DNA from 3 places in the Pseudomonas sp. AIG genome. Region 2 is predicted to be linked to each of the others. Evidence: riboswitches for the same ligand, from Rfam matches in the RefSeq annotation. Region 2 holds a riboswitch; each other region holds the start of a gene.
The links. Region 2 has a riboswitch for cobalamin ahead of ACWR1S_RS14410 (ABC transporter substrate-binding protein). Riboswitches for the same ligand answer to the same signal wherever they lie in the genome.
Positions count from the first base shown of each region.

Region 1 (10,727 bases), on a different contig from region 2:
TTTATCTAGTTTGATGGCAAACCGCCTGCGTGCTCACGCAGGCGGTTTTGTTTTCTGCCCTCCGGCAGAAAAAGCCGCAGCCAGATCAGGATGTTCTGCTTATGACGATGTCGGCCCGCCTCACATTGATGCTCTGCGTAGCGCTGCTCAGCGCCTGCGCCAGTCGTACACCGCCACCTGCGCCGGTGGTTCGCGCGCCGGTCGTGTTCGGCCCCTCCCAAGCTTTTTCACCTGCTGCTGAAGACGTGCTGTTTCGCGCGCTTGGCTTGGTGGGCACGCCTTATCGCTGGGGCGGCAACACGCCGGATTCAGGCTTTGATTGCAGCGGGCTGATCGGTTTTGTCTACCGTGATGCGGCGGGCATCTCTTTGCCGCGTTCGACGCGTGAGCTGATCGTCATGCAGGCACCGAATGTCGGCAAGGAAGGCTTGCAGACTGGTGACCTGATTTTCTTCGCCACCAATGGCGGCTCGCAGGTCAGTCATGCGGGGATTTACGTCGGAGAGGGGCGCTTTGTGCATGCGCCGGCCACGGGTGGTACGGTCAAGCTCGACAGCCTGTCGAAGGCGTATTGGCAGAAAGCTTATCTGAGTGCCAAGCGGGTGTTGCAGCCGGAGCATCTGGCGCATAACCCGTAGTAAAGACAACGCAAAACCCATGTGGGAGCGAGCTTGCTCGCGAAGGCGGTGTGTCATTCAATTCAATATTGACTGACCCGACGCTTTCGCGAGCAAGCTCGCTCCCACATTTGTTATGTGTCAGGCGGCAAGTTATTTGGCAGAAGACACTCGCCACACCTTGTTGCCAACATCGTCCGCCACCAGCAGACCACCTTGCTGATCGATCACCACGCCCACCGGGCGGCCCAATGCATTCTCGTCCTTGTCGAGGAAACCGGTCAGTACATCCACCGGTTTGCCGCTCGGCTTGCCACCGGTAAACGGCACGAAAATCACTTTGTAGCCACTGTGCGGTTTGCGGTTCCACGAGCCGTGCTGGCCAATGAATGCGCCTTCCTTGAACTGCGCCGGCAGGGTGTTGCCCTCGGCAAAGCTCAGGCCCAGCGAGGCGGTGTGCGGCCCGACCGCGTAATCCGGGGCGATGGCTTTGGCCACCAGGTCCGGGTTTTGCGGCGACACGCGGACATCGACATGCTGACCGTAGTAACTGAACGGCCAGCCATAGAAGCCACCGTCCTTCACCGAGGTGATGTAGTCCGGCACCAGATCACTGCCGATCTCGTCGCGCTCATTCACCGCTGTCCACAGCGCGCCACTTTTCGGCTCCCAGGCCAGGCCATTGGGGTTGCGGATGCCCGAGGCGAAGATCCGGTGATTACCGGTCGCCCGATCGACTTCCCAGATCGCCGCGCGGCCTTCTTCCTTATCCAGACCATTTTCGCCGACGTTGCTGTTCGAGCCGACGGTGACATAGAGCTTGCTGCCGTCCTTGCTGGCAATAACGTTTTTCGTCCAGTGATGATTCAGCGTACCGCCGGGCAAATCGACAACCTTGATTGGCTGTGACTTGATCTCGGTCGCGCCGGATTCGTAGTTAAAGCGCAGCAGGCGGTCGGTGTCAGCGACGTAAAGATCATTGCCGACCAGGGTCATGCCGAACGGCGAATTGAGGTTCTGCAGGAACACCGTGCGTGTTTCCGCGAAGCCATCATGATCGGCGTCACGCAGCAAGGTGATGCGGTTCGGACTCGGCACGCCCGCGCCAGCCTTGCCCATGACTTTCTTCATCACCCAGCCACGAATGCCACTGCTGTCATCAGGCTTCGGCGGGGCATTGGTTTCCGCCACGAGCACATCGCCGTTGGGCAACACATAGAGCCAGCGCGGATGATCGAGACCTTCGGCAAATGCTGCGACTTGGGTACCGGCGGCGGCTGTCGGTTTAGTGCCCGCGGGCCAGCCGATCGCCGGGGCGATGTTCACCGTCGGGATCAGGGTCTTGTTCGGTTCGGGCAGCTTCGGTGACGGGCCGGTGCCGTCGGAGACTTGCAGGCTGGAGGTTTCACCGCAGGCGGCGAGTCCTCCGGCGAAGGCGATGACAAAAACGAGCTGGGGCTTGCGCATTGCTGATCTTCCCTATGAATGCATTCTTAATCATAGAGGAGGGCGCAAGCCCGATGGTTCAACTGCTCAGCCGCGGGCTTCCTTGAACAGCACGGCGATGCCCGGGTGATAGTTGCCGGCTTCGCTGCGCAACTTGCGATAGGCGTAGGGGAAATACCAGGCGACCGCGCAGGTGTGTTCCTTTTGCAGGTCGTCGACCATGTCCTGCAGCTCCTCGGGGCTGGCGCTGTGCTGGGCTTTTTGCGGCGCGACGAACAGGCAGCCGAGCTTGAGGTCGCTGGCATAGCTGATGCGCTTGGCGTCGTTGGTGATATCCAGCAGGGCTTGGGTCAGATTCAGGTTGGTAACCTTCGGCCAGCGCTGAGTGGCCTGGATAAAGGCGCGGTCTTCGGCGCCGGCCAGAAACAGATCGGCGCGAGCGTTGCGCTCGCCTTCTTCGTTCTGTTTGCGCGTGGCAGTGTCGTTCAACGTGACCAGTTCGGCCATCCACGCCGCCGCCGAGAGCAATCCGAGATTGGCTTTCTCGTCATGCCAATAAGGTGTGTCGCTGTCGCCGCGCACGGCGTTGTAACGGTCGATACAGTCAAACCAGCGTTCAAGCACCGGGCGCAGAAATTCCAGGCGCGGGTTGCTGATGATCATGCCTTGCATCGTCATCATCCTTTATTGTTGTGGTGGGCTTTTCGAGAAAAGCATGGCTCTTTGATATCATTTGTATCAGTGTGGCACAAGATTGGCGGCAGATAATTGATCGGCGGCAGTTATTCGCCCGATGGCCGCCTCTTTAATTGACGCTCCACCCCCAACCCTCTAACCTTCGCGGCTTGTTTCAGGTGCTCTGTGACCCGCGTCGACAGAGTGAAACAGGGAAGCCGGTGAGGGTTGTCTTCGCACGAAGAGCCACCACGATCCCGGCGCTGCCCCCGCAACGGTAAATGAGTAAAAGCTGCGCCTTGAGCCACTGCCTCGACAGAAGCGGGAAGGCGCGCAGTCAGGCGAAACGCCGCTCATGAGCCCGGAGACCGGCCTGATCCATCCAGCGGCATCACGGTGGGCGATGCCAGGCTTTTTGCCGTCTATTCTTGTGCCTGCCCGCCGTTATCCAGCCTCAACGGAGAGCTCCCCCATGACTGATTCCCCCGAGCGCGACGAACGCCATCTGGCCCGTATGCAGCGCAAAAAAGCCGTGATCGACGAACGCATCGCCAACTCGCCTGACGAGTGCGGCCTGGTGCTGGTGCTGACCGGCAACGGCAAAGGCAAAAGCAGCTCGGCGTTCGGTATGCTCGCCCGTGCCATGGGCCACGGCATGCAGTGCGGCGTGGTGCAGTTCATCAAGGGCCGCAACAGCACCGGCGAAGAGTTGTTTTTCCGCCGCTTCCCTGAGCAGGTGCGCTTCCATGTGATGGGCGAAGGCTTCACTTGGGAAACCCAGGACCGTCAGCGCGATATCGCCGCCGCCGAGGCCGCATGGGCCGTGTCCCGCGAACTGCTGCGCGATCCGTCGATCGGTCTGGTGGTGCTCGACGAATTGAACATCGCCCTCAAGCACGGTTATCTCGATCTCGATCAGGTGCTCAGCGATCTGCAGGCGCGTCCGCCGATGCAGCATGTGATCGTCACCGGTCGTGCAGCCAAGCCGGAAATGATCGAAATGGGCGACACGGTCACTGAAATGGGCATGCTCAAACACGCCTTCCAGGCCGGCATCAAAGCGCAGAAAGGCGTCGAACTTTGAATCAACCACGTCACTGCCCGGCGGTCCTCATCGCCGCGCCGGCCTCCGGTCAGGGCAAGACCACCGTCACCGCCGCACTCGCCCGTTTGCATCGCAATCAGGGACGCAAGGTGCGCGTGTTCAAATGCGGCCCGGACTTTCTCGACCCGATGATCCTCGAGCGCGCCAGCGGTGCGCCGGTGTATCAACTGGACATGTGGATGATCGGCGAGCAGGAAAGTCGGCGTCTGTTGTGGGAAGCCGCCGCCGAGGCCGATCTGATTCTGATCGAAGGCGTGATGGGCCTGTTTGACGGCACGCCGTCCAGTGCCGATCTGGCGCGGCATTTTGGTGTGCCGGTACTCGGAGTGATCGACGGCACGGCGATGGCGCAGACCTTTGGTGCGTTGGCGCTGGGCTTGGCGAAGTATCAGCCGGATCTGCCGTTTGCCGGCGTGTTGGCCAATCGTGTCGGCACCTTGCGCCATGCGCAATTGCTGGAAGGCAGCCTCACGGAAGGTCTGCGCTGGTACGGCGCGTTATCGCGAGAGACTGGCATCGAACTGCCGAGCCGTCACCTCGGCCTGGTGCAGGCCAGCGAACTGAATGACCTGGATGTGCGTCTCGACGCCGCTGCCGACGCACTGGCCAGCAGTTGCGAGGTAGCGCTGCCACCAGCGGTTGAGTTCGCCGCGCCTGACGTCATCGCTGTCGAGCCGCTGCTGAAGGATGTGCGCATTGCCGTTGCGCGTGATGAGGCGTTTGCATTCACCTATGGCGCGAGTCTCGATCTGCTGCGGGCGATGGGCGCCGAGTTGAGTTTCTTCTCGCCGATTCGCGATACGCAATTGCCGGAGGCAGATAGCTTGTATTTGCCCGGTGGTTATCCGGAACTGCATCACGTTGCGTTGTCGCAAAACACCGCGATGCTCGATGCGATTCGCGCGCACCATGCGGCAGGTAAACCGTTGCTCGCTGAGTGTGGCGGGATGCTGTATCTGCTCGACTCGCTGACTGACGTTGAAGGTACTCGCGCTGAGTTGGTCGGGCTGCTTAAGGGCGACGCAGTGATGCAGAAGCGTCTGGCGGCACTGGCGCTGCAAGCGGTGGATCTGCCGGAAGGTTCGTTGCGTGGTCACACTTATCACCATTCCCTGACGACGACTGAGTTGACGCCGATTGCCCGTGGTTTGAGCCCGAATGGTGGGCGTGGCGCCGAGGCGGTTTATCGGGAAGGGCGGATGACGGCTTCTTATGTGCACTTCTATTTCCCGTCGAATCCGACTGCGATTGCCGCATTGTTTGCGCCAGACCGTGAGGCCGCCTTCGCGAGCAAGCTCGCTCCCACAGGGGATCGCGTTTCTTGAGCAAGCACCCCGTCCAATGTGGGAGCGAGCTTGCTCGCGAAGAGGCCATGACCGACAACGCATTTACAGAGGCCGAGCGCGAAGCGGTTTATAGAGCCATCGCCGAACGCCGCGACATGCGCCACTTCACCGGAGGCACCGTCGAGCCGCAACTGCTGCGCCGGCTACTGGAGGCCGCACACCAGGCCCCAAGTGTCGGCCTGATGCAGCCCTGGCGTTTCATTCGCATCAGCGACCGAACTTTACGCGGCCAGATCCAGAGTCTCGTCGAAGAAGAGCGCATCCGCACCGCTGAAGCCCTCGGCGAACGCAGTGACGAGTTCATGAAACTCAAGGTCGAAGGCATCCACGATTGCGCCGAAGTGCTGGTCGCCGCGTTGATGGACGATCGCGAAAAGCACATTTTCGGTCGCCGCACGCTGCCGGAAATGGACATGGCCTCGCTGACCTGCGCCATCCAGAATCTGTGGCTGGCCTCGCGCGCCGAAGGTCTGGGCATGGGCTGGGTCTCGCTGTTCGAACCGCAGGCACTGGCTGATCTGTTGAAGTTGCCCGAAGGCGCCAAGCCTCTGGCCGTTTTATGTCTGGGCCCGGTCAAGGAATTCTATCCGGCGCCGATGCTGGTACTCGAAGGGTGGGCGCAGGCGCGGCCGCTCAATGAGTTGCTGTACGAAAATTATTGGGGAGTGAGTCAATGAGTGTGGCGTTGTTGAGTGTCGCCGCGGTCGCGCTGGATGCGCTGCTCGGTGAACCGAAACGCTGGCATCCGCTGGTGGCGTTCGGCAATTTCGCCGGTCGCATCGAGCAACGTTTCAACGCCGGTGGCCGGGGCTGGCGCAGCCATGGCGTGACCGCGTGGGTGATCGCGGTGCTGCCGCTGACCTTGCTCGCTACCGCGTTTTCCTGGGCGCCGTACGTGGGTTGGGTCGTCGAGATTCTCGCGCTGTATTGCGCCCTCGGCATGCGCAGCCTCGGCGAGCATGTGGCGCCGGTAGCCGCAGCCTTGCGCGCAGATGATCTGGATGAGGCGCGCAAGCGAGTCGGCTATCTGGTCAGCCGCCAGACCGATGAACTCGACAGCACGGCGGTCGCTCGCGCTGCCACTGAGTCGGTGCTGGAAAACGGCAGCGATGCGGTGTTTGCCGCGCTGTTCTGGTTTGTCGTGGCGGGCGCGCCGGGCGTGGTCCTCTATCGCTTGAGCAACACGCTCGATGCGATGTGGGGCTATCGCAACGAACGCTTCGAACGTTTCGGCTGGGCGGCGGCGAAAATCGACGACGTGCTCAACTATATTCCTGCGCGTCTGGTGGCGTTGACCTACGCGCTGCTGGGCAAAACCCGACTGGCATTGAAGTGCTGGCGTACACAGGCGCCAAAATGGGACAGCCCCAACGCCGGTCCGGTGATGGCGGCCGGTGCCGGTGCGCTGGGCGTGGAATTGGGTGGGCCGGCGATTTATCACGGCGAACTGCATGAGCGTCCGCAACTGGGTGAAGGCGCTCCAGCGGATGCCGATTCCATTGACCGTGGCTGGCAATTGGTCCAGCGCGGCGTATGGTTATGGCTGCTGATTCTCTGCGTGGGGGCTGAATTCTATGCTTGAGCACGGTGGCCGGCTGCGCAAGGCTGCACTCGATTACGGCATTGCCGAGGCTGACTGGCTCGACCTGTCCAGCGGCCTCGCGCCGTGGCCATTCCCGATCCCGGAAATCCCGCTGCGCGCCTGGGCGCGTTTGCCGGAAACCGATGACGGTCTGGAGCAAGCTGCATGCGATTACTACGGTGCAGCACAGGTGTTGCCGGTGGCCGGTTCGCAGATGGCCATTCAGTTGCTGCCGCGTTTGCGTCGGGCCGGCAAGGTTGGCGTGCTGTCACCGTGTTATGCCGAACATGCCGAAGCGTGGCGCCGTAGCGGTTACATCGTGCGCGAAGTGCTGGGGCAGGAAGTCGAATTCTTTCTCGACAGTCTCGACGTACTGGTGGTGGTTAACCCGAACAATCCGACCGGCCTGAGTCTGACCCCGGCACGTCTGCTCGACTGGCATGCGCGGCTCGCCCGGCGCGGTGGCTGGCTGGTGGTCGATGAAGCCTTCATGGACAACACGCCGCCATTGAGTCTGGCCCCGTATGCGCATCAGGTCGGGCTGATTGTGTTGCGTTCGTTCGGCAAGTTTTTCGGTCTGGCCGGGGTGCGTCTGGGCTTTGTCCTGGCCGAGCGCAAATTGCTCAAACTGCTCGCCGAACAGGTCGGGCCTTGGGCGGTGAGCGGGCCGACGCGGGTGCTCGGGCAGGCGTGTCTGCAAGACACCGAAGGGCACACTCGCCAACGGATTCGCAGCGATGAAGCCAGTGAGCGGCTGGCGGCGTTGCTTGAGCGCTACGGCTTCAAACCCCAGGGCGGTTGCGCGCTGTTCCAGTGGCTGATCACCGAGCATGCCGAAGTGCTGCACGCATTCATGGCCCGTCGCGGCATTCTCCTGCGCCTCTTCACCCACAACAGCAGTTTGCGCTTTGGCCTGCCCGCCGATGCGGCTGAAGAGGCGCGTCTCGAACACGCTTTAAGCGCTTTTGCCAAGGATCACCCATGACCACCCTGATGGTGCAGGGCACCACTTCCGATGCCGGTAAAAGCACACTGGTGACAGCGCTGTGCCGCTGGGCAACCCGGCAGGGCGTGGCGGTCGTTCCGTTCAAGCCGCAGAACATGGCGCTGAACAGCGCCGTGACTGCCGACGGCGGTGAGATCGGCCGCGCGCAAGCGGTGCAGGCGCAAGCGGCGTTTCTTGAACCGCACACCGACATGAATCCGGTGTTGCTCAAGCCGAACAGCGACACCGGCGCGCAAGTGATCATCCATGGTCGCGCGGTGACGTCGATGAATGCCGTGGCGTATCACGACTACAAAGCCATCGCGATGAAAGCGGTGCTCGCGTCCCACCAGCGGCTCAGCGCCGCGTATCCGCTGGTGATGGTCGAAGGCGCGGGTTCGCCGGCCGAGATCAATCTGCGCGCCGGCGACATCGCCAACATGGGCTTTGCCGAAGCCGTGGATTGCCCGGTGCTGCTGATTGCCGACATCAACCGTGGCGGGGTTTTCGCCCATCTGGTCGGCACCCTGGAGTTGCTCTCGCCGAGTGAGCAGGCGCGGGTCAAAGGTTTCATCATCAATCGCTTCCGTGGCGACATCGCCTTGCTGCAACCGGGCCTCGATTGGCTCGAACAGCGCACCGGCAAACCGGTGGTCGGCGTGCTGCCCTACGTGATGGACCTGCATCTGGAGGCCGAGGACGGCATTGATCAGCGCCAGACTGACAAGGCTGAGCAGGTTCTGAAAGTGGTAGTGCCGGTGCTGCCGCGCATCAGCAATCACACCGACTTCGATCCGCTGCGCTTGCATCCGCAGGTCGACCTGCAATTCGTTGGCCCGGGACAGGCGATTCCAGCGGCGGATTTGATCATTCTGCCGGGCTCGAAAAGCGTGCGCAGCGATCTGGCTTATTTACGCGCCAATGGCTGGGATGCGGCGATCTCTCGGCATCTGCGGTACGGCGGCAAACTGCTGGGGATCTGCGGCGGTCTGCAGATGCTCGGCGAGCAGGTGCATGACCCGCTCGGCCTCGAAGGTGCGCCGGGCACGAGTGCCGGTCTGGGCTTGCTGGCGTTCGACACCACGCTTGAAGCCGAGAAGCAGTTGCGCAATGTGCGTGGGCGGCTGGCGCTGGAAGATGCCGACGTCAGCGGCTATGAAATTCATGCCGGCGTCACGACCGGCGCGGCGCTGGAGAATGCGGCGGTGCATCTGGACGACGGTCGTTGTGATGGCGCTCAGAGTGCCGATGGACAAGTGTTCGGCACGTATCTGCATGGCTTGTTCGAATCGCCGGCGGCGAGTGCGGCGTTGTTGCGCTGGGCCGGGTTAAGCGATGTGCAGGAGGTGGATTACCACGGCTTGCGCGAGCGCGATATCGAGCGGCTGGCGGATCTGGTGGAGAAGCATCTGGATACCGATCTGTTGCGTCAGCTCTGTGGGATTTGAGTTGAATTTAATGGCCTCTTCGCGAGCAAGCTCACTCCTACAGGGTTATGTGTTTTACACAAAATTCACGGTTGCTCGAGATACCTTGTAGGAGTGAGCCTGCTCGCGATAGCGCCAGTCGGCTCAACCCATAATTTTCAGGATATCCCCCATGCTCCAACTGATCCTCGGCGGCGCCCGCTCCGGCAAAAGCCGCCTTGCGGAAAAACTCGCCAGCGAAAGCAATCTTGCCGTGACCTACATCGCCACCAGTCAACCGCTGGACGGTGAAATGAGCGACCGCGTCGCCCATCACCGCGCCCGCCGTCCCGCCGACTGGGCACTCATTGAAGAACCCTTGGAACTGGCCCGCGTCCTGCACGAAAGCGCCAGCGCCGAGCGTTGCCTGCTGGTCGATTGCCTGACCCTGTGGCTGACCAATCTGTTGATGCTCGACGACGCCGAACGCCTAGCCGCCGAGCGCGAAGCCCTGTTCGAATGCCTGGCCTCGCTGCCGGGTGAAATCATTTTTGTCAGCAACGAGACCGGAATGGGTGTCGTGCCGCTGGGCGAATTGACTCGCCGCTACGTCGATGAAGCCGGTTGGCTGCATCAAGCTTTGGCCGAGCGCTGTCAGCGTGTTGTCCTGACCGTCGCCGGCCTGCCCCTGACTTTGAAAGGACCTGCGTTATGACTCAAACCTGGTGGTTGAACCCGTGCAAACCGGTCGACATTAACGTCGTTGAACAAGCCACGGCGCGACAGCAGCAATTGACCAAACCGGCTGGTTCGCTCGGTCGACTGGAATCGGTGGCGGTGCAACTGGCCGGTCTGCAAGGTCAGGTCAAACCGACGCTGGCGCAGGTCTGGATCGCGATTTTTGCCGGCGATCACGGCGTGGTGGCGGAAGGGGTTTCGGCGTTTCCGCAGGAAGTCACCGGGCAAATGCTGCTTAACTTCGTCAGTGGCGGCGCGGCGATCAGCGTGCTGGCGCGTCAGCTCGGCGCGCAGCTGGAAGTGGTCGATCTGGGCACGGTGAATCCATCGTTGAATCTGCCGGGTGTGCGCCACTTGAACATTGGCCCGGGCACGGCGAACTTCGTGCTGGGTGCGGCGATGAATCAGGCCCAGGGCGAGCTGGCGTTGCAGGCCGGTCGCGACAGTCTGTTGCGGGCAAAAGCGGCTGGGGCACAGTTGTTCATCGGCGGTGAAATGGGCATTGGCAACACCACGGCGGCAAGTGCGTTGGCCTGCGCCTTGCTCGATTGCCCGGTGGCGCATCTGACCGGTCCCGGCACCGGGCTGAATGCCGAAGGTGTCAGTCATAAAGCACAAGTGATTGAGCGGGCGCTGGCATTGCATGCAGCGCAGCGTGGCGATGCGTTGCAAACCTTGTTCAATCTGGGTGGTTTCGAAATCGCCGCGCTGGTCGGTGCGTATCTGGCGGCGGCTCAAGAAGGCGTTGCGGTGCTGGTCGACGGCTTTATCTGCACGGTCGCGGCGCTGGTTGCGGTGCGTTTGAATCCGGCTTGCCGCGAGTGGTT
Region 1 covers NZ_CDROCK010000041.1:21,442-32,168, reverse strand. The annotation lists gene ACWR1S_RS21670 (C40 family peptidase) at 102-638, shown strand; gene ACWR1S_RS21665 (PQQ-dependent sugar dehydrogenase) at 771-2,084, opposite strand; gene ACWR1S_RS21660 (hypothetical protein) at 2,151-2,735, opposite strand; cobalamin riboswitch at 2,899-3,129, shown strand; gene cobO (cob(I)yrinic acid a,c-diamide adenosyltransferase) at 3,211-3,822, shown strand; gene ACWR1S_RS21650 (cobyrinate a,c-diamide synthase) at 3,819-5,168, shown strand; gene bluB (5,6-dimethylbenzimidazole synthase) at 5,216-5,866, shown strand; gene cbiB (adenosylcobinamide-phosphate synthase CbiB) at 5,863-6,771, shown strand; gene cobD (threonine-phosphate decarboxylase CobD) at 6,764-7,756, shown strand; gene ACWR1S_RS21630 (cobyric acid synthase) at 7,753-9,204, shown strand; gene cobU (bifunctional adenosylcobinamide kinase/adenosylcobinamide-phosphate guanylyltransferase) at 9,356-9,877, shown strand; gene cobT (nicotinate-nucleotide--dimethylbenzimidazole phosphoribosyltransferase) at 9,874-10,727, shown strand, end outside.
Region 1: it holds a riboswitch for cobalamin, as region 2 does, so the genes downstream of both, cobO (cob(I)yrinic acid a,c-diamide adenosyltransferase) here and ACWR1S_RS14410 (ABC transporter substrate-binding protein) in region 2, are expected to answer to the same signal.

Region 2 (10,727 bases):
ATCTCCCTTACGACCGACGCTTCCCAAACCTTGATTATCCCGACCTTAAAGTGGTGGAAATCGTCCGTCTGTTTGTCCTGCCATCGCAGCGCCGCTCAGGTCTGGCCGGCACGCTATATCGATCAATCAAGGATCTGGCACTCGCCAACAAAGTAGAAGTGATCTACCTGCACACCCATCCGTTTTTACCGGGCGCCATTGAGTTCTGGCAGCGGCAAGGTTTCGACATTATTGACGTCGACACTGACCCGGTCTGGCAGACCACTCACATGCACAACGTCATGAGTGAAATCGAAGAATCTGCGCCCCATCAAACGGGTCCGTCAGATAGTGCGCCCTGACCCCGAACGTCTCCTGCAACCGCTGCGGTGTCAGCACCGCCAACGGTTCGCCCAGCGCTACCAGTCGCCCGCGCTCCAGCACCGCCAGACGATCACATTTCAACGCCTGATTAAGATCATGCAAAGCAATCAGCGTGGTCACCGGCAACGCCTGCACCACGTTGAGAATGGTCAGTTGATGCTGAATGTCGAGGTGGTTGGCCGGCTCGTCGAGCAACAGAATCTGCGGTCGCTGCGCCAGTGCCCGAGCGATGTGCACCCGCTGCCGTTCCCCCCCCGACAGGCTGCGCCACAGACGGGTGCGCAGGTGCATCGCGTCAACGTCGGTCAGCGCCTGCTGAACAATGACGTCGTCGTCCGCCGACCACGGTTGCAGCGCCGACAGCCAAGGCGTGCGCCCCAACGCCACGGCATCGAACACGCGAATACCGTCGTCGGTGTCGGCCTGCTGCTCGACCACCGCAAGCTTTTGCGCAATGCTGCGCCGGGCCATTTTGCCGAGACGCTGCCCTTCAAGCAGCACCTCGCCGGCGCTCGGTTCGCGCAACCCGGCCAGCAGTTTGAGCAGGGTGGATTTGCCGGATCCATTCGGCCCGACGATGCCGAGGGTTTCGCCGCGCTGAACTTCAAGGCTGACACCGCTGAGCAACTCGGCGCCGCGCACTTTGAAGCTCAGACCAGAACAACTCAAAACACTGCTCATCGCGCCGATCTCCGACCCACCAGAATCAGGGCAAACACCGGCGCACCGACCAACGCGGTAATCACCCCGACCGGAATCACCTGACCCTTGATCAGCGTGCGCGACAGCACATCAGCGGCAATCAGAAACACCGCGCCGCCCAACGCACTGGCCGGCAGCAAACGTGCATGACCGGTGCCGAGCAACAGCCGCGCGGCGTGGGGAATCACCAGTCCGACAAAGCCGATCGAACCGACAATCGACACCATCACCGCCGTCACCAGCGCCGCACAGCCAATCAACAAAATCTGCACACGTCGCACCGGAATGCCGAGGGATGCCGCCGAATCCGCGCCAAAGGTAAACGCATCCAGCGCCCGCCGATGCCACAGACACACGACCAGTCCCAACACGGCCACCGGCACCGCCAGCCACACCGACGGCCAGCGCACGCCGCCAAGATTGCCCAGCAGCCAGAACATGATCCCGCGCGCCTGTTCGGAACTGGCCGAGCGGGTAATCAGAAACGCAGTGAGCGCATTGAACAGTTGCGAACCGGCGATCCCGGCAAGAATGATCTGCCCGGTGCCGCTGGCCGAACCGCTGACCCGCGCCAGCAGAATCACCAGCACGAACGCCGTGACCGCGCCGGCGAAGGCGCCGACTGACAGCGAGATCATTCCTGCGCCAACACCAAGCAGCGCCACCATCACCGCCCCGGTCGAGGCACCGGCAGAAATCCCCAGCAGATACGGATCGGCCAACGGGTTGCGCAGCAGCGATTGCAAAATCACCCCGCACGTCGCCAGACCGGCACCGCACGCGGCCGCGACCAGTGCGCGGGTCAGGCGGTAGTTCCAGACGATGCCTTCATCGATGGGATCCAGCGCGTACCCTGCGCCCCACAATTTGTTCGCCAGCACTTGCACGACCACGCCCGGTTCAATCGAGGTTTCACCGATGGCCACGCCAGCGACCACGGCAATCAACAGTATCGCCAAGGCTAATAGGGTGCGGATCAGGCTGGCACTCATTGCGACAGGTCATAGCCGTTGATGGCCGTGGCCAGATGCTCGATGCCGTCGAACATGCGCAGGCTCGCCTGCATGGCCATGGCGTCAAGAATGATGATGCGGTTGTGTTTCACCGCGTCCATGTTGCGTGTCACCGGGTCGCTGCGCAGGAAGGCGAGTTTCTTTTCATAGTCGTCGGCGGGGAAGCGACGGCGATCCATGCGCGCGATGACCAGGAAGGTCGGGTTGGCCTTGGCGATTGTTTCCCAGCCGACCGTTGGCCACTCCTCATCGGACTCCACCACGTTGCGCACGCCGAGGGTGCTGAGCATGAAGTCGGGAATGCCTTTGTGCCCGGCCACGAATGGCTCGATGTCCATTTGCGCGCTGGAAAACCAGACCAGCGCACTGGCGTCCTTCAGCTGTTTGCCTTGGGCGGTGGCAATCGAATGGGCGAGGCTGGCCTTGAGCTCGTCGTTGAGCTGCTGGCCACGCTCCTGCACATCGAAGATCTGCGCCAGTTGGCTCACGCTCTTGTAAATCGTCTCGATGCGAAACGGCGCCAGTCGCGTGCCGTCGGCGCCGACGAGGTTGTCCTTGGCTTCGCAATCGGAAGGCAGCAGATAGGTCGGAATCTTCAATTCATGAAATTGCTCGCGGGTGCCGACCGCGCCTTGCGGGCCGACCATCCATTCCAGCTCCACGGCGACCAGTTCCGGGCGCTTGCCGATCACCGATTCGAAACTTGGCTCGTTGTCAGCCAAACGCTCGATCTTGTCGTCCTGGGCTTTGTATTTGGTCAGCACATTGTTGAACCACAACGACGTGCCGACGACTTTGTCGCCCAGGCCCATGGCGTAGAGTATTTCCGTGCCGGCCTGGCCGATGGTCACGGTGCGCGTCGGGGCGTGCTGGAAGGTCAGGCTGCTGCCGCAGTTTTCGATCGTCAACGGGTAGACAGTCGGGGCCGCCTGCGCCATGGCGCCAAGGGTCAGGCCGGTGATGAGGGTGGCGATGCGGGGCAGCAGCATGGGGCAGTCTCCGAGGGAACCGTACGGGGAGCGGGAGAGTACGGTCTGGAAACACACCATCGAACGCGGTCAGGAAAACAGCGCAAGGCCGGGCAGCCAACGAAGACGCGCACGGCACGATGTCCTTCCCGGACACCCCGCCGGTTAGTAGTCACTGTGCCGGCAGGTCTCCTGACTGATGCGTCATCGTCTGGCTCCGGCCTTCCCGGGATTTACCCAGTGGCAGTCGTGGAGCAGGCTCGGCACCTACAGTTGCGGGGGCAGTTCCGATCAATGCTGTGCAAGCACCTCGGATTCCCTGTTAGTCCCCTTCGGGAACCGGCGGCGGCATGGTAGTCGATCGAGCCGCTGAAGGGGAGACGAATCTGCCGTGGGGAGGATTAGTGCTGGCTCATCAAACCGTGCAACACGCCTAAACGCAGGCCCGGTTCGGAGGGCAGCATTTGCGCAATGCCGAACACTTTGAATGCCGCGAGCATCAACACCAGACCGCCGGGCAGGATGCTTTGACGATGCGCTTGCAGCCCGGCCAGTTGCAGTTGCTGGACGTTGTTCACCTTCAGCAGAAGCAACGACAGGCGTAGGAGCCCGCCGTAGGTGATGCCGTCCTGACCGTAGTCGTTGAGGCGATTGGCCTTGAGCACTTTGGCGAGCATGCGCGCGGTGCCGGAAGAGCCGATGGTTTGCTGCCAGCCCTGAGCACGGTAGCGCCGGGCAACCTTTTCAAACTGCAGAATGGCGAAACGTTCGGCCTCCTGTAGCGCGCCGGCAGACACATCGCCGCCGCGAAAGAACCTCGAGCTCAAGGTGCCGCTGCCAATGGCGATGCTTTCGGTGAGCAACGGTTGCGAGCCTTGGCCGAGGATCAGCTCGGTTGAGCCGCCGCCGATGTCGACCACCAGGCGCAGGTCTTCAGCGCTTGGCAAGGCGTGGGTCACGCCGGCGTAGACCAGACGCGCTTCTTCATGGCCGCAAATGACGTCGATGGGAAAGCCCAGATGCCGCTCGGCACTGGCGAGAAACAGTTGCGCGTTGTCCGCCTCGCGCACCGCGCTGGTTGCCACCGCACGCACTCGGCCGGCCTCGAAACCGCGCAGCTTTTTGCCGAACCGCGCCAACGCCTGCCAGCCGCGATCCAGCGCCAAGGCATCCAGCGCGCCGCCGTCAAAGCCTTCGGCAAGTCGCACCGGTTCACGCAGGGTTTTCACTTCCTGAATCTGCAAGCCTTTGCGGCTGCGCACCGACTGGCCGATCATCAGGCGAAAGGCATTCGAACCCAGGTCGATGGCGGCAAATAGCGAGGCGTCGTCTTTCATGGGAATCCTTGCAGAGCGTCCGTCGCGAGGCTCAAGACGGTTTGCGAGGATTCTGCCGTGATCTTGATGACATCCTGATGACGGGGCGGGGGCGGTTGAATGAATGTGTGGCTGTCACGACACTGTCATTATCCGGCGTCTATGCTGAGGCCAATACATCGCGTGTTCTTAAAGTTTTTGCTGCCATTCGTGGCAGCTTTTTTTTGCCTGCGATTTGGCTGTTGATCGTTCCCACGCTCCGTGTGGGAACGCAGCCCTTGACGCTCCGCGTCACTGGACGCAGAGCGTCCCTAGAGGCATTCCCACGCGGAGCGTGGGAACGATCAGCGCGGGGGGGGCGATCAATCAGCAGGACTGTGGGGTTTCGCCCCGGGCCAGACGCGCATTGATGTCGGCGATCACCTCAGGCAAATCGGCAATGGTATCGATCAGATAATGCGGGCGCGAGGGGGCGAACATCTTGCCGATCCGTGCCCGCTCTTCAGCCAGTCGATCCGACGGCAGCGCCTTGTATTGCTCGTAGGTCAGGCCCAGCGCGTTGCCGGAGCAGGTCAACGCCACCGTCCACATGCCGGCGGCGCGCCCTTCGAGAATCCCCGGCCAGGTGTCATCGACCTTGACGCATGCCGCCACGTCATTGATGCCGAGAGCAATCACGTTGGCCAAGGCCTGCGCCGGATAGGGCCGACCATTCGGCACTTCATCAGTGGCGACGACATGATCGGCGACGTAGCCATTTTCCCGCGCCAGTTCGACGACCTTGGCCATCACTACCGCCGGATAACCCGAGCAGGAGCCGATTTTCAGACCCTTGTCGCGCAACGCCGCAATCGCTTCGAGCGCACCCGGGATCAACGCCGAATGCAGGGCGATTTTCTCGATCTGCAGCGGCATGAAACGTTCGTAGATCGCCGTCACATCGTCATCGCTCGGCTCGCGGTCGAATGCTGCACGATAACGCTCGGCAATCTGCGGCAGGTTGCACAGGGTGCGGATGTGATCCCATTTGCCCATGCCCATCGGCCCGCGCGCTTCTTCCAGCGATACCGCGACGCCGAACTCGGCAAAGGCTTCGACGAAAATCTGCGTTGGCGCAAACGAGCCGAAATCGACAACGGTGCCGGCCCAGTCGAGGATCGCGGCTTGCAGGTGAGTCGGTTGTTGGTACTGCATGGTCAATCTCCGTTTTCGGGTAAGCGTGGGCCGTCCCTCGGCAATGAGGTAGGCGGTCAAGGGTCAATGCTGATCAGGTCAGCGGTGGATTCGAATCAAACAGTTCGGCAATCACTGGCCGGTTCCTGCGGATGCCGAGGCAGCACAGGTGGTATTCGATAAAGAACGGGTGGTCGACAAAGGTGATCGGCGTGGTACCCGGGGTCTCGGCATACTCGACGGCCGAGACGAAACCGATGCCGATGCCTTTGACGATGGCGTGCACGATGGCTTCGCGGCTGTTGAGTTGCATGACGCAATTGAGCTCGATATCGAGGCGCTTGCAGCTTTCTTCCACCAGTTGCCGGGTGCGCGCACTTTTCTCGCGCATTACCCATTTTTCGCCGCTGATCTCGCTGATGTGAACCTGCGCCTGACTGGCCCACGGATGGTCATCGCGGACCACGGCGATGATCGGATAGCGGTGATACAACCGCGTGTGGAAGCGTTCATCGAATTCCGACAAGGCCAGAATCGCCACATCGATATCGAAGTTGAACAACCGCGCCAGGGTGTCCTTTTCCGAAGAAAACGAAGTTTCCAGTTCGATATCCGGATGGCGCTGCATCAGCTCATAGGTCAGGTTCATGGCAATCGGCGGCGACACTGCACCGAGGCGCAACATGCCGGTTTTGCGTTGCTTGAAGCTCTGCAACAGCTGCACGGCTTCATCCTCCTGACCGAACAGGCCCTGAGTGATCGCGTAGAGCTTGTGCCCGGCGGCGCTCATTTCGATGTAGCGTCCACGGCGATGGAACAGCTCGACCGAGAAGGTGTTCTCCAGTGCGTTGACCTGTTCGCTGACGGTCGGCTGACCGACGCTCAGGTACTCCGCCGCAAGGGTAAAGCTGCCGGTCTTGGCCACCGCATGAAACGAACGCAACCACTTGTGATACTGGTACATGCAAGCCCCATCAGCGTCGAATGAACAATGCCACTGCCGCGCTGCACAGGCAGGCGCTGGTGACCACTATGAAGATGAGAGACGTGTTTGCCGTGGTGTCAAGCAAACGACCGATCATCGGCTCAGCCAACCCGGCGAACAGGTAGGACGAGAAGTTCATGATTCCGGTCGCCGTACCCGCGCGTTTGGCACCGACCAGGTCGGGACACAGCGCCCAGAAACTCGAGGCCGGGCCGTAGACGAAGAAGCCGCAAAGGAACAGGGCGACCAGACCGATCACGCTGTGTGGCGGCAGGCTCCACATCCACAAACTGGTCGCAGCACCCAGCACCATATAAAGCATGATTGCCAGATAACGTTTGGAGCCGAACAGCTTGTCCGACACCCAGCCGTTGCTCAACGCACCGACCGCCATGCCGACGGGGAGGGCGACGGTGATCCATTTCGGGTCGACCATGCTGTCGCCGCTTTTCCAGTTGGCGCCGAGAAAATGCACCGGCACCCAGACGATCAAGCCGTAGCGCGCCGCGTTCTGAAAGCCCAGTGACAGCGCGGCGATCAGCAGCCGGGGATTCCTCAGCACCGCTTTATAGCGTTGCGCCGAGGACTCGACTTCGCCATGGGCGGCTTCCTGATGTTTGTCGTCAGCGTTGGCCACACCGGTGTCGCCCACCGGTTCGAAGCCCAGATCCTGCGGGCGTTCGCGGGCTACCAGATAGAAAATGATCCCGCCGGCGAGCATCAACAGCACCGGCAAGCGGAAGATCCAGCGCCATTCCAGTTGCAGCACTTCGAGCACGACGATAGAGGTGACGTACGACAGAATCGACGCGCAACCGGCGGCGAAGGTGTAGAAGCCATAGACCTTGCCGCGCTCGCCGGCCGCCCACCAATTGGCAATCAGCCGCCCGCCCGGCGCCCAGCCCAAGGCCTGAAAGTAACCGTTGACGCCCCACGGCAGAATCAGGCTGGTGAACCCACCGGCAAAACTGGTCACCCAGTTGGCACCGCAGGACAACACCGCACCGAGGGTCATGATGCGCCGGCCACCGAATTTATCGGCGAGGTTGCCGTTGATCGCCTGACCAATCGCGTAGGCCCAGAGCATCGCCGCGGAGGCCCAACCGAGGGTTTCCTTGCTCAGGCCGAACTCGGCCTGAATCCCCGGAATGGCAAAACCGAAGGTCTGCCGACCGGTGTAGAAAAACAGGTAACAGAACATCGCTGCCAGCAGCATGCGCCACTGCGCGACCCGGAACGAGGCAGAACGTACGGCGAGACCAGGCATGGTTTGGGCACGATTCATGATCTTTTCCTTATTGTTGTGGAGTCCCGCCATTTGTCGTCGGCGGGTGCACTCTTTTTCGGTGCGACAGGAAATCACCGCAGCGTTGTACGCCGCCGGCTGTGCTTGGGTCGTTCAGTGTTCGGGCGACGTCAGGCGGCTTGTGATCCGATGAAGTTTTTGCCGCGCGCGCCCTGCATCGCGAGGTGGATGATGGCTTCGGCGTCCTTGGCCGAGACGCCGTAATCGGCAAACTCGGTCTTCACCCCGAGGCTGTGGAGGAACTCGCGCAACTGCTGTTGGGCTTTGCCCAGGTCCGCGCCGAATACCCGTTGCAAGGTACGGTCGCGCGTGGCGTCGTGACCCCAGGCCAAACCCAATACCAGCGGCAAGGTGAAGGAGCAGGCGATGCCGTGGGGCAAGCCGTGGCGCAAGGTCATCTCATAGGAAATCGAGTGCGCCAGCGCGGTTTTGGTGTTGGAGAACGCCAGCCCGGCCTTAAGCGCAGCCAGTGCCATGCGGCTGCGCAATTCGTGACTGGAGAGGTCTTTGTGCAGGCGCGGCAGGCATTCGAGAATGTCCTCGATCGCGGAGATCGCGAAGGTGTCCGAGACCGGGTTGGCGTTGACATTCCAGATCGCTTCCAGCGCGTGGGACAGCGCATCGAGCCCGGTGGACACGGTGACGCTGGCCGGCACGGTGAGCATCAGTTGTGGGTCGATGATCGCCACCCGTGGCCAGGTGCAGTCCAGGTGCAGCGAGTATTTCTTCTGGCGGGCGCTGTCCCAGATTGTCGCCCACGGCGTGACTTCGCTGCCGGTGCCGGCGGTGGTCGGCGCGGCGATCAGTTGTTTGCAACGGGCCGGGGTGAAGGGTTTGCCCGTGGCCAACAACGCCAACAGTTCATCGAAATGCCCGGACTCAGTGCCGACGATCAACGCCTTGGCGGTATCGATGGCGCTGCCGCCACCCACGGCGAGGACCACGTCACAGTCGACGGCGTGCTGCCAGAAATGCTCGTAAGTGCTGCGCAGGTGGGCGACGTCAGGATTGGGCTGAACGTCTTCAAACACGTAGACCAGACGCTCGCCGAGCAACGCTTGCAGGCGATCGACCAGCCCCAGCCCACGGGCCTCAGGGAAGGTGACCAGGGCCACGGTTTGCTGTTCGGTGATGGCAGCGAGGTCTTGCAGGCTGCCCCAGCCGAAACGGGTATCAACTGGGTTCTGGAAGCGGGCAGTCATGGTGGATCCTTCTTGTTGTTGTCGTGTGGCGCCATACTCAGCGCCCGTCGACAACGGCTCAAATCGATAATTCGCAGGTTTGAATCGGCTCAGCCGATAGCTGCTCGGCGTCAGTGCGCCGAACCGCTCTGGATCGCCGCGCGCAGGCGACTGGAGATGGCGTCGGCGACAATCACCATGAACGTAATGACGATGATGCAGGTCGCGGTTTCCGGGTATTTGAACAGTTTGAGGCTGCTCACCAGTTCGAAACCCAGGCCGCCGGCGCCGACCATGCCGAGCACCGTGGCCGAGCGCAGATTGACTTCGAAGCGGTACAGAATCACCGCAATCCACGCGGTGATGACCTGCGGCAAAACACCAAACACAATCACTTGCAACGGCCGCGCACCGGTCGCTTGCAGCGCTTCAATCGGGCCCTGATCGATCTCTTCAATGCTCTCGGCGAAGAACTTGCCGAGCATGCCCAGCCCATGCAGCGCCAGCGCCAATACGCCGGGGAACGGCCCGAGGCCGACCGCCGAGACGAAGATCAGCGCGAGGATCAGTTCGTTGATGCTGCGGGTGAAGTTAAGTGCCTGACGGGTGGCGTGAAACACCCAGCGGTTGCGGCTCAGATTGCGTGCCGCGAGAAACGACAGCGGAATCGCCAGCAACACGCCGAGCAGGGTGCCCCAGATGGCGATCTGCAAAGTCTCCACCGCTGGCGCGACCAGACGCGGCAGGATGCTCAGATCCGGCGGAAAGGTGCGTGAGAGAAAATCACCGATCTGCGGCAATCCCGCCGCCAGTTCACCGAGGCTAAGTTGCGCACCTTGCGCGCTCCAGTTCAGCGTCCACAGCACGATCAGGACGATGCCGGCGGTGGTCAGCCAACTGCGCGGGCCCCGCGGACGATCGCCGACCCACTGATAGTTTTGCGATTGCATGTTCAAGCCCTCGAAGCCATGCGGTAGGAGAGGGCAGGCGTCGGCGTATCTGCTGACGGCTCGGCGGATTGCCCGGGATAGATTCGCGCCAGATCGGCGTCGGTCATGCTCGCAGCGTTGCCGTCGTACACCAGATTGCCGTGCGCGAGGCCGACCACGCGGTCGCCGAATTCGCGGGCGTATTCGACCTGATGCAGGTTGCACAGCACGGTGATGCCCAGTTCGCGGGTGGCATCGCGCAGGTACTGCAACACCAGTCGCGCGGTTTTCGGATCGAGGCTGGCGATCGGTTCATCGGCCAGAATTACCTGCGGTCGTTGCGCCAACGCGCGGGCAATGCCGACACGCTGCTTCTGCCCTCCGGACAGTGAATCGGTGCGCTCGCCGGCCTTGTGCGCCAGTTCGACGCGCTCCAGGCATTGCATCGCCAGCGCCACATCGTCGCGGCGGAACAGCTGCAGAATCGAGGCGAGGGTGCCGACGGAACCGAGGCGGCCGGTCAGTACATTCTTCAACACGCTCAAGCGCGGCACGACGTTGTGGTGCTGAAAAATCATCGCCACTTCACGGCGCAAAACGCTGGTGTCGGGGCAGGCGAGGGCGTCGATGCCGGCCACGCTCAGCGTGCCGCTGTCGGCCTGCGCCAAACGATTGATGCAACGCAGCAAGGTCGATTTGCCAGCGCCGGACTGACCGAGCACCACGACGAATTCGCCCGCAGCGACTTCAAGGTCGATGCCGCGCAACACCGGGTTGCTACCGTAGTGTTT
Region 2 covers NZ_CDROCK010000022.1:45,907-56,633, forward strand. The annotation lists gene ACWR1S_RS14395 (GNAT family N-acetyltransferase) at 1-341, shown strand, start outside; gene ACWR1S_RS14400 (ABC transporter ATP-binding protein) at 280-1,044, opposite strand; gene ACWR1S_RS14405 (FecCD family ABC transporter permease) at 1,041-2,045, opposite strand; gene ACWR1S_RS14410 (ABC transporter substrate-binding protein) at 2,054-3,067, opposite strand; cobalamin riboswitch at 3,212-3,405, opposite strand; gene ACWR1S_RS14415 (Ppx/GppA phosphatase family protein) at 3,448-4,383, opposite strand; gene phnX (phosphonoacetaldehyde hydrolase) at 4,729-5,556, opposite strand; gene ACWR1S_RS14425 (LysR substrate-binding domain-containing protein) at 5,630-6,499, opposite strand; gene ACWR1S_RS14430 (MFS transporter) at 6,510-7,805, opposite strand; gene psrA (iron-containing alcohol dehydrogenase PsrA) at 7,937-9,028, opposite strand; gene phnE (phosphonate ABC transporter, permease protein PhnE) at 9,139-9,957, opposite strand; gene phnC (phosphonate ABC transporter ATP-binding protein) at 9,960-10,727, opposite strand, start outside.

Region 3 (10,727 bases), on a different contig from region 2:
CTTCATGCACCCTGCCGTTTTTCAGTTGCTTGATCGGTTTGCCGGCGTAGGCGAGTACGCCTTCGATGGTCGACAGCCCGGGCATTTTCGCCGAGGAGGAAATGCCGTGTTCGATCGAGTCGATGCGGGAAAAACGCTGGCGCTGTTCATCGATGATTGCCGACGACAGCGTCGGCACCGAGCTGCAACCACTGAGGATCGCCACGCCGGCCTGCTTCGCTCTCGCGTCGAGCACGTCGATACCGTTGACGAAGGTGCGGCAGTCAGCCAGATCGCAGTAGTTCACACCGGCGTCGATGCAACTTTCGGCGAGCGCATAGGATTGCCCCTGAAACGGCCCGCCGGTGTGGACGACCAACTGAATGTTCAGCGCGCGCAACGCGGCTTTGAACTCCGCCCCCATGGCGTCGCCGCACCAGCCTTCGCAGACGTTGCCCGATTGGCTGTTCAGCTCATCGAGTTTGCGCTGCAACTTGCGCGGGTCACGACCCGAGAGCACCAGTCCGATGTCCGGCATCAGCGCCAGATGCCGGCACACGATGCTGCCGAAATTTCCGTAACCACCGACCACCATCACCCTGAACGGCATGCAATTCTTCCCTAAGTCAGTCCATCAAACAGGCGGGAAGGATATAGGGCCGAGCGTCAGCAAGCCATCCACTGTAGGCCTTCGCCTGCTCGCGATAGCGGTGTGTCAGGTGTTGATTTGCTATCTGACACACCGCCATCGCGAGCAGGCGAAGGCCTACAAGGGTTTGCGGTGTACCCGAGTGCGTTAGAAATTGATCTTGAACCCCAGCATCGCGTCATACCCGTGGCTGTCACCGTCGAACCCCTGCCGATAGCCGGCCGACGCGGTAAACGTGGTGCGTCGGTTGGCCTGGTAATCCACCCCCACATTGACCTCACCCCACGTGCCCTGAAGGTCTGACTCGAACGGGATATACCCCGATTCAGAGGAAAACTCGGTCTTCGGCTGTCCCTTGAATTCATGCCAGATACTCGGCCGGATCCAGCCGTTGGTGCGCCGTGCGCTCTTGTCGACGCCTTCGGTGTCCCAGTCCTTGGCGATGCGCACGCCAGCGCGGCCGATCAGTGAGTCCACATCCTTGAAGCGAATGTTCGCGCCGACGTCATCACTGCTGTCCAGATCGACATAGCTGTAGATCGCCTGCAATTGCGGCTCGATGTACCAGTCTTTATCGACTTCGAACGGGTAGCCGTTTTCCAGCGACGCGGTGTAGCCCCAGCCACGGGTTTTCAGTTTGGCCATGTCGTTGGGTTTGGCTTCGATGTCGAAGCGGTTGACCTGCAACACCCCGTCCAGATACCAGCCCGAGGGGCCGAAGTGCGTCCAGTATGCCCCGACGCCGTAAGCGCGCACGGTGTCTTCGCCGGCGGCGCGCCGGGTGTAGTGGCTGACGCCGGCGTCGATGGTGCCGGCGGACAACGACAACCCGGCCTGTTCGTGACTGCCATCAGGCCGGACCTTACGGTAGAGGTCTGTGCCGACCTGAAATGCCGTCAGGTCATAGTTGTATTCGGGGGTTTTGCCCACGGCGTTTTTGCGATCACCATCCTGTTTGCCGCTGCGGTAGATCACCCGCCCCCAACCCATTGACGGCGCCAGGGTGGATTCGTCTTCCTTGGGCAACGGATCACCGCGATTCAGACGCTCCTCGCCGACCCGCTCGTGAAGGGTGTCGACCATCGTCCGGCCGTAGACCAACGCCAATGCGGGGACTGCGCCGTACAGCGACACTTCCGGGCGGTAGTTGGGCACTGGGGATGGATCGGGATCAGGACCGGGAGGACCGTCCGGCGGTCCGTCCGGAGGCACCGCGTCCGAACGCAGATACCAGGTGTCCTTGCCGCTACCATCCTCGGCACCTTGTTGCAGACGATATTCGTAGGGGCCGGCGACGACACGCCGGGCCAGTTGAAACGCATTGGCGTCACTCGCGGCTTCGGTTTTATTGAGCAGTTCGACCACCGCAATGCCGTTGCCCTGAGTCAGTTCGCCCTGCCCGCCGACGTTGCTCACGATCACGCCGGTGGTGCGGCCACTGGTGGTGGTCGTCGAATCCACCACCAGCATGTCGGAGAGGCTGTTCGCGCCGCCGCCATTCAACGTGGTGTTAAGCAGCAGCCGGCCGCCATTGGACACGAACACCCCGCCGCCATCGGTGCCAGCCGTGGTCGCGCCGCTGATCAACAGCACATTGCCGACGGTGTTGCTGCCAGCAGCAAGGTCAATGGTGCCGCTGTTGGTGAATCGGTTGACCCCGAGCAACTGGCCCTGCACCGCGCCACCCAGCGTCGGCGTATTGGCCGTTTGCCCCAGAGGCAGATAGGCGCCACTGGCGTTGAAGTTGACGATGCCCGTCGCCGGTTGCGCCGCCAGACGAATCACACCGCTGTTGTCGATGCTGTTGGCACCCGATGCGCCGAGATCACTGACGGCAACACCCCAGGTATCGCGAGCACCACTGCCGCTGCTGTCAGTAAAATTGCGCAGCGTCCAGGTGCCGCTGTTGGCCACTGAACTGGCCGCGCTGACGGCATTCACGGCGCCGGTCATTTGCCCGGTGTTGTTGAGCGCAAACGTCGTGCCCGGTGTGGTCGCATCGGCGCGTACGGCGACATCGCTGAGCGCACTGATCGCACCTGAGTTGTTCAACGTCTGGCTCGCACCGCCGAGGGCGACGCCGCTGCTGTCGCCTCGCCCGCCCTGAAGGGTTGCCGTGTTGGTGACGGTGGCGCTGCCACCCTCGGTCAACGCGTCGATGGCTGACGAACCAATGCCACGAGTGGTGATCGCACCGCTGTTGCTGACTGTCAGATCGGCTGCCCCCGACGCCTCGGCGAGAATGCCCTGACTGTTGCTGGCACCGAGCGTCTGGATCGAGCCGCTGTTGACCACGTTCTGCGCGCCAGTCACCGACAGCGTACGGATGCCGCGCTGTTGATCGCCACGCGCAATCAATTCCCCGCTGTTGCTCACATTCAATGTGCCCAGCCCGCTGCCCGCGTTGAAGGCATTGCCAGCGAGAATTGCCGCGCCCTGGCCGTTGACGTCGATCAGCGGACCATTGAACACGACACCCACATCGCCGCCCAGCGTCAGCGCCTGGATACCAAAGGAACCGATGCCCGTGCCGTCGCCCGAGCCGGCGTTCGAGTGGGTGATGATCGTACCGCCGGAATTGACGTTGACCGTCCCCGTCGGCGACTGCGTCGAGACATAGATGCCGTTGGCGTTGCTGTTCAGGGTTTCGATGCGATTGCCGCGATAGTTGACCTGGACGCTGCCCCCGGTCGAGTCGACCCGTATACCGCCCGCGCCAAAACCACTGGCAAACAGATCACCCGAGTAATCGATCAGCACATTGTTGTTTTCCGCGCTGACAATGATCGCGTAGGCCCGGGTGGTGTTGATGTCGCCGAGGACGTTGATGTTGCCGCTACCGGTGATCGCAACATCACCGGTGCCGCGCTTGATCACGTAAATCGCCCGCGAACCGGCGCTGTTGGCCGTGCTGCCGACGTTGATGGTGGCGTTGTTCTCTACGCTGATCGAGCCGCTGCCGCCGACGTTGTCATTGGCATAGATACCGTGCGCGGCGCCGCCCGTCGTCGTGATAGCGCCGCTGTTGACGATGGCGATGCTGCCGGCCGTGGCGAACGAACGGATGCCGAAACCGTTGAGGCCGCTGGTGGTGAGCGTCCCGCTGTTGGTGAGGCGGGTTATGCCATTGCCGCCTTCGGTGAACAGACCAAAGGCGTTCATGCCGATGCTCTGCACGTTCGCCGCGTTGATCAGTGTGGTGTTGCCATTGACTGCGCGGGTATGCACGCCGGCGTGGTTGCCAATGCCCGCCGTGGGCAACGTTTCGTCGCCGATAGGAGATCCGGCCGACAGAGCATCATCATTGTTGACCAGAATGCTCACGCCGCTGCCGACGTTGACGTTGTTGTCGCCGCTGCCGCTGGCTTTGCTCCAGATACCGTTGCCGCCGAGCAAGGTGATCTGGCCGCTGCCCTGATGGTTCAGATTGATCGCGCCGCCGCCGCTGGCATTGATGTCGATGCCGTCGTGTTCATTGCCGACCACGGTGTTGAGGATGTTCAGCGGGGTACCGGAACTCACTGAAAACGTCGATGACCCGGCGCCGGCATTGGTGATCGCCAGCGCGTCCAAGCCACTGCCACCGACATTGACGGTGTTGGTTGCGCCATTGACGCTCAGGCTCGCGTTGCCGGTGGTGCCGATGACATTGGCAAACACCGCGTTGGCGGCTGTCGGGGGTGTGCTGTCCACCGTGGTGCCGCTGAGCGTCAGCGTGGTGTTGGCGTTGTTGCCGCGACTGTTCAGCGAAGAACCGGCCGTGGTGGTGATGGTGGTGCCCGTTTGGGTGCTGATCGACGCATCGACGCCAGCCGCAGGCAAGCAGGTTTGCGAAACGTTATAGGCACCTGCCGCCAAAGGCCCGCACGCTGCTTGCGCGTCGCTCAGCGCCAGCGCATTGGCCATGGCGACCAGTAAAGCGTTGCGAATGAAGTGCGGGGCGAACACGCCATGAACATGGCCGCTGGCACCATGCATAAGAACCTCCTTGTTCGACTTCTTCGCGAAGGAGTCGCGCCTGTCGACACCACTGAATATTGCGTTGTGGTTACCGTCATAGACCTTAGTAGTTATTTCGAAAGTTGGTAATTCCTGGACCGAGAGTCGGCACTGGCAAGTTGACGAACGGTCACTCGAATGTTCAGATGCCGCCCAGTTTCAGGTGTCCCATGCCGCCGTGCATGGGGTGAAACGGGAAACCGGTACGTTCTTTTCGAACAAGTCCGGTGCTGCCCCCGCAACGGTATGCGCGTGATGCTTTCGATACACCACTGTGGCCAGACGGCCGTGGGAAGGTGAAAGCCTCGATACGCGCGAGCCCGGAGACCGGCCTGAAATTTCGTTTGGCAAAATCCTGCGGTGGGCGGGCATGGGCCGGTATTGGCTGTGCGCGATGCCTTCTCCTGCATGCTCTTCTGCGAAGATCCTTTTCGAGAAGACAATGATTCGACCTTTCTACACTTCTGCTCCAACCCTGTTCCTTGGTTGCCTGTTCAGCCCGCTGCTGCTGGCCGATGACGCGCCACTGGAGCTCAATCAACAAATCGTTTCTGCGCCGTCGGTGGAGTCCACCACCGTCGCTGATATGGCGAAGTTCGGCAGCAAAGTCGAGATTGTGACCCGCGAGCAGATCGAGCGCGCCGGCCCCAGCGCCGATGTCAGCCGCGTGATGCAGATGTTCATTCCCGGCCTGTACGTCGCGCCGAAAAACGGCCCGTTCGACTACGGCACCTATTCGCTGCTGGGCGGGCGCAACGACGACACACTGATCCTGCTCGACGGCGTACGCCTGAACAATCGCCTGTACGGCGGCCTCTATCTGGACACCCTGCCAGCCAACGCCATCGAACGCATCGAAGTGCTCAAGGGCGGCCAGAGCCTGTTGTTCGGCACCCAAGCCGTTTCCGGCGTGATCAACATCGTCACCCGCAGCCCACAATCGCGCAAAGTCGCCGGCGAAGTGAATTTGGGTGTGGACAGCTTTGGTGGCACTACCGAAGACGCCCGCGTCGAGAACATCTTCACTAACGGTTTCGGCGATCTTGGTTTGCTGGCGTACGTCAGCCACAACGTTTCCGACGGTTACCAGCCGTATCGCAACCGCGACATGAAAAACGTCAGCGAGAAGAACCGCGCCTACGAAGTCACCACCTTCGGCGGCAAGGCAATTCAGTCGTTTGGCGATGATTCGCGGCTGGAACTGTTCTACCAATACGCCGACGCCAACCTCGACTTCGCCCGCCCGGTCGACAACCACAAGACCACCAACGATCGCGTGCAGCAGATCGCCACGGCGACCTTCGAGCAGACCCTTAATGAGCGTCTGAGCTACTTCGTCAAAGGCCATATCAACGACTGGGACACGCGCTACACGCGGGTCTACAACGTCGAGGGCGGCGGCACCAAAGTCATCAACCACAACGACTATTGGGGCTTCACCGACTGGGGTGTGCAGGCCGAAGGCAAGGCTGAATTGCCCGGCGGCCATGTGCTGGTGTTCGGCAGCGACAACCAATGGTTCAAGGGCCAGGACGATGTGCTGATCATCGACAACGACAAGGCTGAAGCGCACGCGTTCTACACGCAATTGCGCCCGCAGATCGACGCCCTGCCCGACTGGCACCCGAGTATCGGCGTGCGTCACGAGGCCATGAGCGGTGGCGACAGCGCCACGGTCGGCCTGCTCACTTCGCTGTATGACCTCAACGACAACTGGTCGGTGCGCGGTCAATATGGCAGCGCTTACAAACTGCCGAACGCCGAGCAGCTGTTCGTCAACGAGCCGGGCGACGAGATCGGCAACCGCAACCTGAAACCGGAAAAAAGCCGCAACGCCGAACTGGGTGTCGACTACAAAGGCTTTCTGCTGGATCGTGAATTCAGCGCCAGCGTGACCCTGTTCAAACGCAAGATCGACGACCTGATCACCCTCGATGACATTCAGTGGGTCAACGGCGAAGGCACGATCCAGATGCGCGGTTTCGAGGCCGACGCGAAACTGGCGCTCAACGATCAATGGAGTCTGCAAGCGGACATGACCCGCAACCTCACCGAGTCGCGCACCGGCGTGACGATCAACGACATCCCGAGCTTCTTCGCCCGTTCGCGGGTGGGTTATGAGTCGGAAAATCGCCTGTGGGGCGTTGGCGGTGCGATCCGCTATATCCGCGATATCAAAAGCTCGAAGCAGGTCGAGTACGGCAATTATTCAGTGGTCGACGCCGACGCTTATCGCTACCTCGACAACGCCCACCAACACCGCGTGAGCCTGCTGGTGGAAAACCTTTTCGACCGCGATTACGTCACCAGCCGTTCAAGCAACGTCGATAACCTTGGCCGACCGCTCACCTCCGAAGTGCGCTACACGTACCGCTTCTGATGAGTGAAATCAAAACCATCGACGGCGTCGACAGCCACCCGGATTGGTCACATGTGCCCGAGCACGCGCGCCATGTGTTCCTCTGCACCGGCCCGCGCTGCACCCAGCGTGGTGCCTTGCAGTTATGGAAAACCTTGCGCCGGCATTTGCTCGCGCACGATCGCATCGAGACGCCGGGCGGCGTTTTGCTGACGCGCACGCACTGCCAGTTTCCGTGCAATCTGGGGCCGATTGTGACGGTGTATCCCGAGCGTTGCTGGTATGGCGTGCGCAGCCATGAAGATGTTCAGCGGCTGGTCGAGGGGCATCTGGTAGGCGGTGAAATTGTCGCGGATTTGCTGATCAAGGCGCGGGCATGAGATCGATCCTGTTGGCGCTTGGCGCCCTGCTCTGTTCAATGCCTGTAATCGCTGACATTTATCAAAATTGCGGCGAAGACTGGCGCGCCGCTGCGCCCTCACGCATCGTCGCGCTCAATCAGCATGCGGCCGATCTCGTACTCGCACTGGGTGCCGGGCCAGCGCTGGTCGGCGTGGCGTATCTGGATGACACCGCTGCCGGGCAGCGACAGTCCATGTATTTCGGCGTACCGGTAATCGCGCGGCAGTACCCGGCCAGCGAGGTGCTTTACGCACAGAAGCCGGATCTGGTGATCGGTGGTTTTGCCACAGCATTCGGCGACGGTGTGACTTCGCGCTCGGGGCTGGCGCGTAATGGCGTGGGTTCGTATCTGCTGGAATCCGCCTGCAACGGGCATTCGCTGGATTATTTCGCGCATGTACGCAATGACTTGCTGACGCTGGGCAAGCTGCTGCACCAGCAGCAAAAAGCCCAAGCGTTGATCGACTCCATGGAAAAGGATATTGCCAGCGCCCGAGCCTTGGCCGGTACGGCTAAACCATTGTCAGTGTTCTATCTCGACAGCGAAGTCAAAGGCCTCGACAGCGAAGGCCGACGCGGATTTGTCACTCCGCTGCTGGCGGCTGCCGGGGCACGCAATGTGTTCGCCGACATCAACCTGTATCGAGTCACCGTCAACAGCGAAACCCTGCTGGCCAGCGACCCGGACGTGATCCTGCTGGCCGACGCCGAATGGTCGCCCGCCAGGCGCAAACGCTACCTGCTGACCCACGACCCGGTGTTGTCGCAACTGCGCGCGGTGCGTGAAAACCGAATGATCGACATCCCCTTCACCCACCTGTTGCCGACCTTTAACAGCGGTCGGGTGGCACTGGAGCTCGCTCGCCAGCTCAACGCCCTGAACAAAAATAAATGAACCCGTCGCACCGCACGCCACCTAACGCACAGACCATCAGGAGGTAGCCAATGCAAATCGAAACCGTGTGGATCGTACTGGCGGCAGTTCTTCTGCTAATCGAACTCTGGGCCATCAATCGGGTGCGCAAGAGCGAGGGGAAAGCGAGCAACAAAGGCGTGTGGATCGTGCTGATCGTGTTTGTGCCGTTGTTCGGCTTGATTGCCTGGGCGTTGGCGGGACCCAAGCATGTCAGTCATTCAGCGTCGTAATCCGATTGACTGCCCGGCACGCGGCGCTTGTCATCTGACGAAGCCGTGATCTGCAATGCCTGCAATGTCCTCTTCATGCAGGCTGCACGAAGGCTTTTTGCCCGTGTCGGCGCAAGCCCTTGATCCAGAGCGATTGAGCATTCGCCACGGACTGGCATGGCAAATGCGACTGAATCAGGGCATTCACAGCGCCGTGAAACAACGGCCTGTGTTCACTCCGTGACAGCAGAGGCAGCGCCATGAACGCCATCGACCTTCTCAAAGCCGATCATGCAAAAGTCAAAGACATCCTTAGCCAACTCAGTGATTCAACCGAGCGCGCGCTGAAAAAACGTGTCGAGCTGTTGGGCAAACTGGAAATGGAAATCTCCATCCATACCCGCCTCGAAGAGGAAATCCTCTACCCCGCGTTCAAGGCCGCCGGCAGTAAGGAACAGGACGTCATGTACTTCGAAGCCAAGGAAGAACACCGCACCGTGGACTCACTGGTGCTGCCCGATCTGAAACTGACCGACCCGGGCACCCCGGAGTTTTCCGGCCGAGTGAAAGTGGTCAAGGAATTGCTCGAACACCATATCGAAGAGGAAGAAACGGAAATGTTTCCTCAGGCGAAAAAGCTCCTCGGCAAGGAAAAACTCGAAGAACTGGGCGCGCAGATGGAAGCCATGAAGGCCAGCTGCAAGAAGGAAATAGCCACGGGAAATATGGCTGCTTGATCCGTTGCAAGTGGACGAGCCCGGCTTTGGCCGGGCTTTTTTCTGGTTGCTCGCATTGTCACCCCTGTTGCAGGATCAGCCGATCGACAACAGGGAATGTTGAAATGGATCAGAAAGCACGTGGGCGAATTGTGGTGGTCGGTGCGGGCATCGTCGGCGCATCCCTTGCGTATCACCTGTCTGGCAAAGGAGCGCACGTCACGCTGATCGAGGCTGACGAGGTCGCGAGCGGCGTCACGGCAAGCTCTTTCGCCTGGATCACTGCCACGCACGCCGGCGCTGATCCGATTGCGCAGTTGCGCGGTATGGCCATAGAAGCATACCGACGACTCGAAACCGAGCTGCCGGATGTGCAGATTCGCTGGACCGGGGCTTTGTCGTACAACGAATCAGCAGAGTATCCGGCGTCGGCGACATTGTTATCGTCTGCCGAGGTGCTTGCCCGCGAACCCAATCTGAAAAATCCTCCGCCGTGCGCGTTATTTCGCGCGGAAGAAGGCGCGCTCGACGCCGTGCAGGCCACCCACGCCTTGATTGCCGGCGCCCGAGCGCTGGGGGCGCAATTGCTCACGCAAACCCGAGTGACCGCTTTCAAAACCTGCAACGCAGAGGTCACCGGCGTTGAAACAACAGCGGGCACGATCGATGCCGACCTTGTTGTGCTTGCCGCAGGAATCGGCACCCGGCAGTTAGCACAGATGCTCAACGCCTCCCTGCCCATCGACGCCTCGCCCGCCATTTTCATCCGCTACAAGACCCAACCGGGCCTCGTCAAAGGCATCATCTCCAGCCCCGAAATGGAGATTCGACAAAGCGCCGACGGCACGTTGCTTGCCGCTGAAGATTATCTGGGAGAGGCGCCGGGTAACTCGCCGACGGACATCGCCCGGCAAACCGCCGAAGCCATACGCAAAGAACTTCACGGGGTGGTTTTGATTGAGCCGCAAACCGTCGCCGTCGGAATCCGCCCCATGCCCGCTGATGGCATCCCCGTGGTCGGTTACCTGCCCGGCGTCGGCGGAGTTTACGTTTGTGCGATGCATCCCGGTGTGACGCTGGCGGCCATCGTCGGGCGCCTCGCCAGTGAAGAGCTGCTGGATCACCAGTCCTCTGCGACCCTTGAATCGTGCCGTCCTCAGCGCTTTTTTCAGAACTCAGGCGACGCTTGATTTAGACTCGCCGACGTCTGCTGCAAGGAATGCGCACCAGCAACGCATGGTCATTTTGCGCGACTCGGACAGCGGAAAATCGCAGTGAAAAGGAGAACAACATTGCCGGCCCCCAAGGACACCGCGTTCGCCTATCAAGCGGTCTACCACTACCTCGTCGGATTGATCGAGGCGGCCAGTGGCACGACTGAACAGAAACTGCCGTCCCTGCGACAACTGGCCCTGCGCCTCGGCGTTTCGGTGTCGACGACCAAATATGCCTACGCACTGCTCGAGGACGAAGGCAGAATCCACGCCAAACCCAGGTT
Region 3 covers NZ_CDROCK010000006.1:65,903-76,629, forward strand. The annotation lists gene ACWR1S_RS05980 (saccharopine dehydrogenase family protein) at 1-589, opposite strand, end outside; gene ACWR1S_RS05985 (autotransporter outer membrane beta-barrel domain-containing protein) at 776-4,606, opposite strand; cobalamin riboswitch at 4,772-4,977, shown strand; gene ACWR1S_RS05990 (TonB-dependent receptor plug domain-containing protein) at 5,070-7,007, shown strand; gene ACWR1S_RS05995 ((2Fe-2S) ferredoxin domain-containing protein) at 7,007-7,366, shown strand; gene ACWR1S_RS06000 (ABC transporter substrate-binding protein) at 7,363-8,283, shown strand; gene ACWR1S_RS06005 (PLDc N-terminal domain-containing protein) at 8,334-8,534, shown strand; gene ACWR1S_RS06010 (hemerythrin domain-containing protein) at 8,774-9,250, shown strand; gene ACWR1S_RS06015 (NAD(P)/FAD-dependent oxidoreductase) at 9,355-10,419, shown strand; gene ACWR1S_RS06020 (aminotransferase-like domain-containing protein) at 10,522-10,727, shown strand, end outside.
Region 3: it holds a riboswitch for cobalamin, as region 2 does, so the genes downstream of both, ACWR1S_RS05990 (TonB-dependent receptor plug domain-containing protein) here and ACWR1S_RS14410 (ABC transporter substrate-binding protein) in region 2, are expected to answer to the same signal.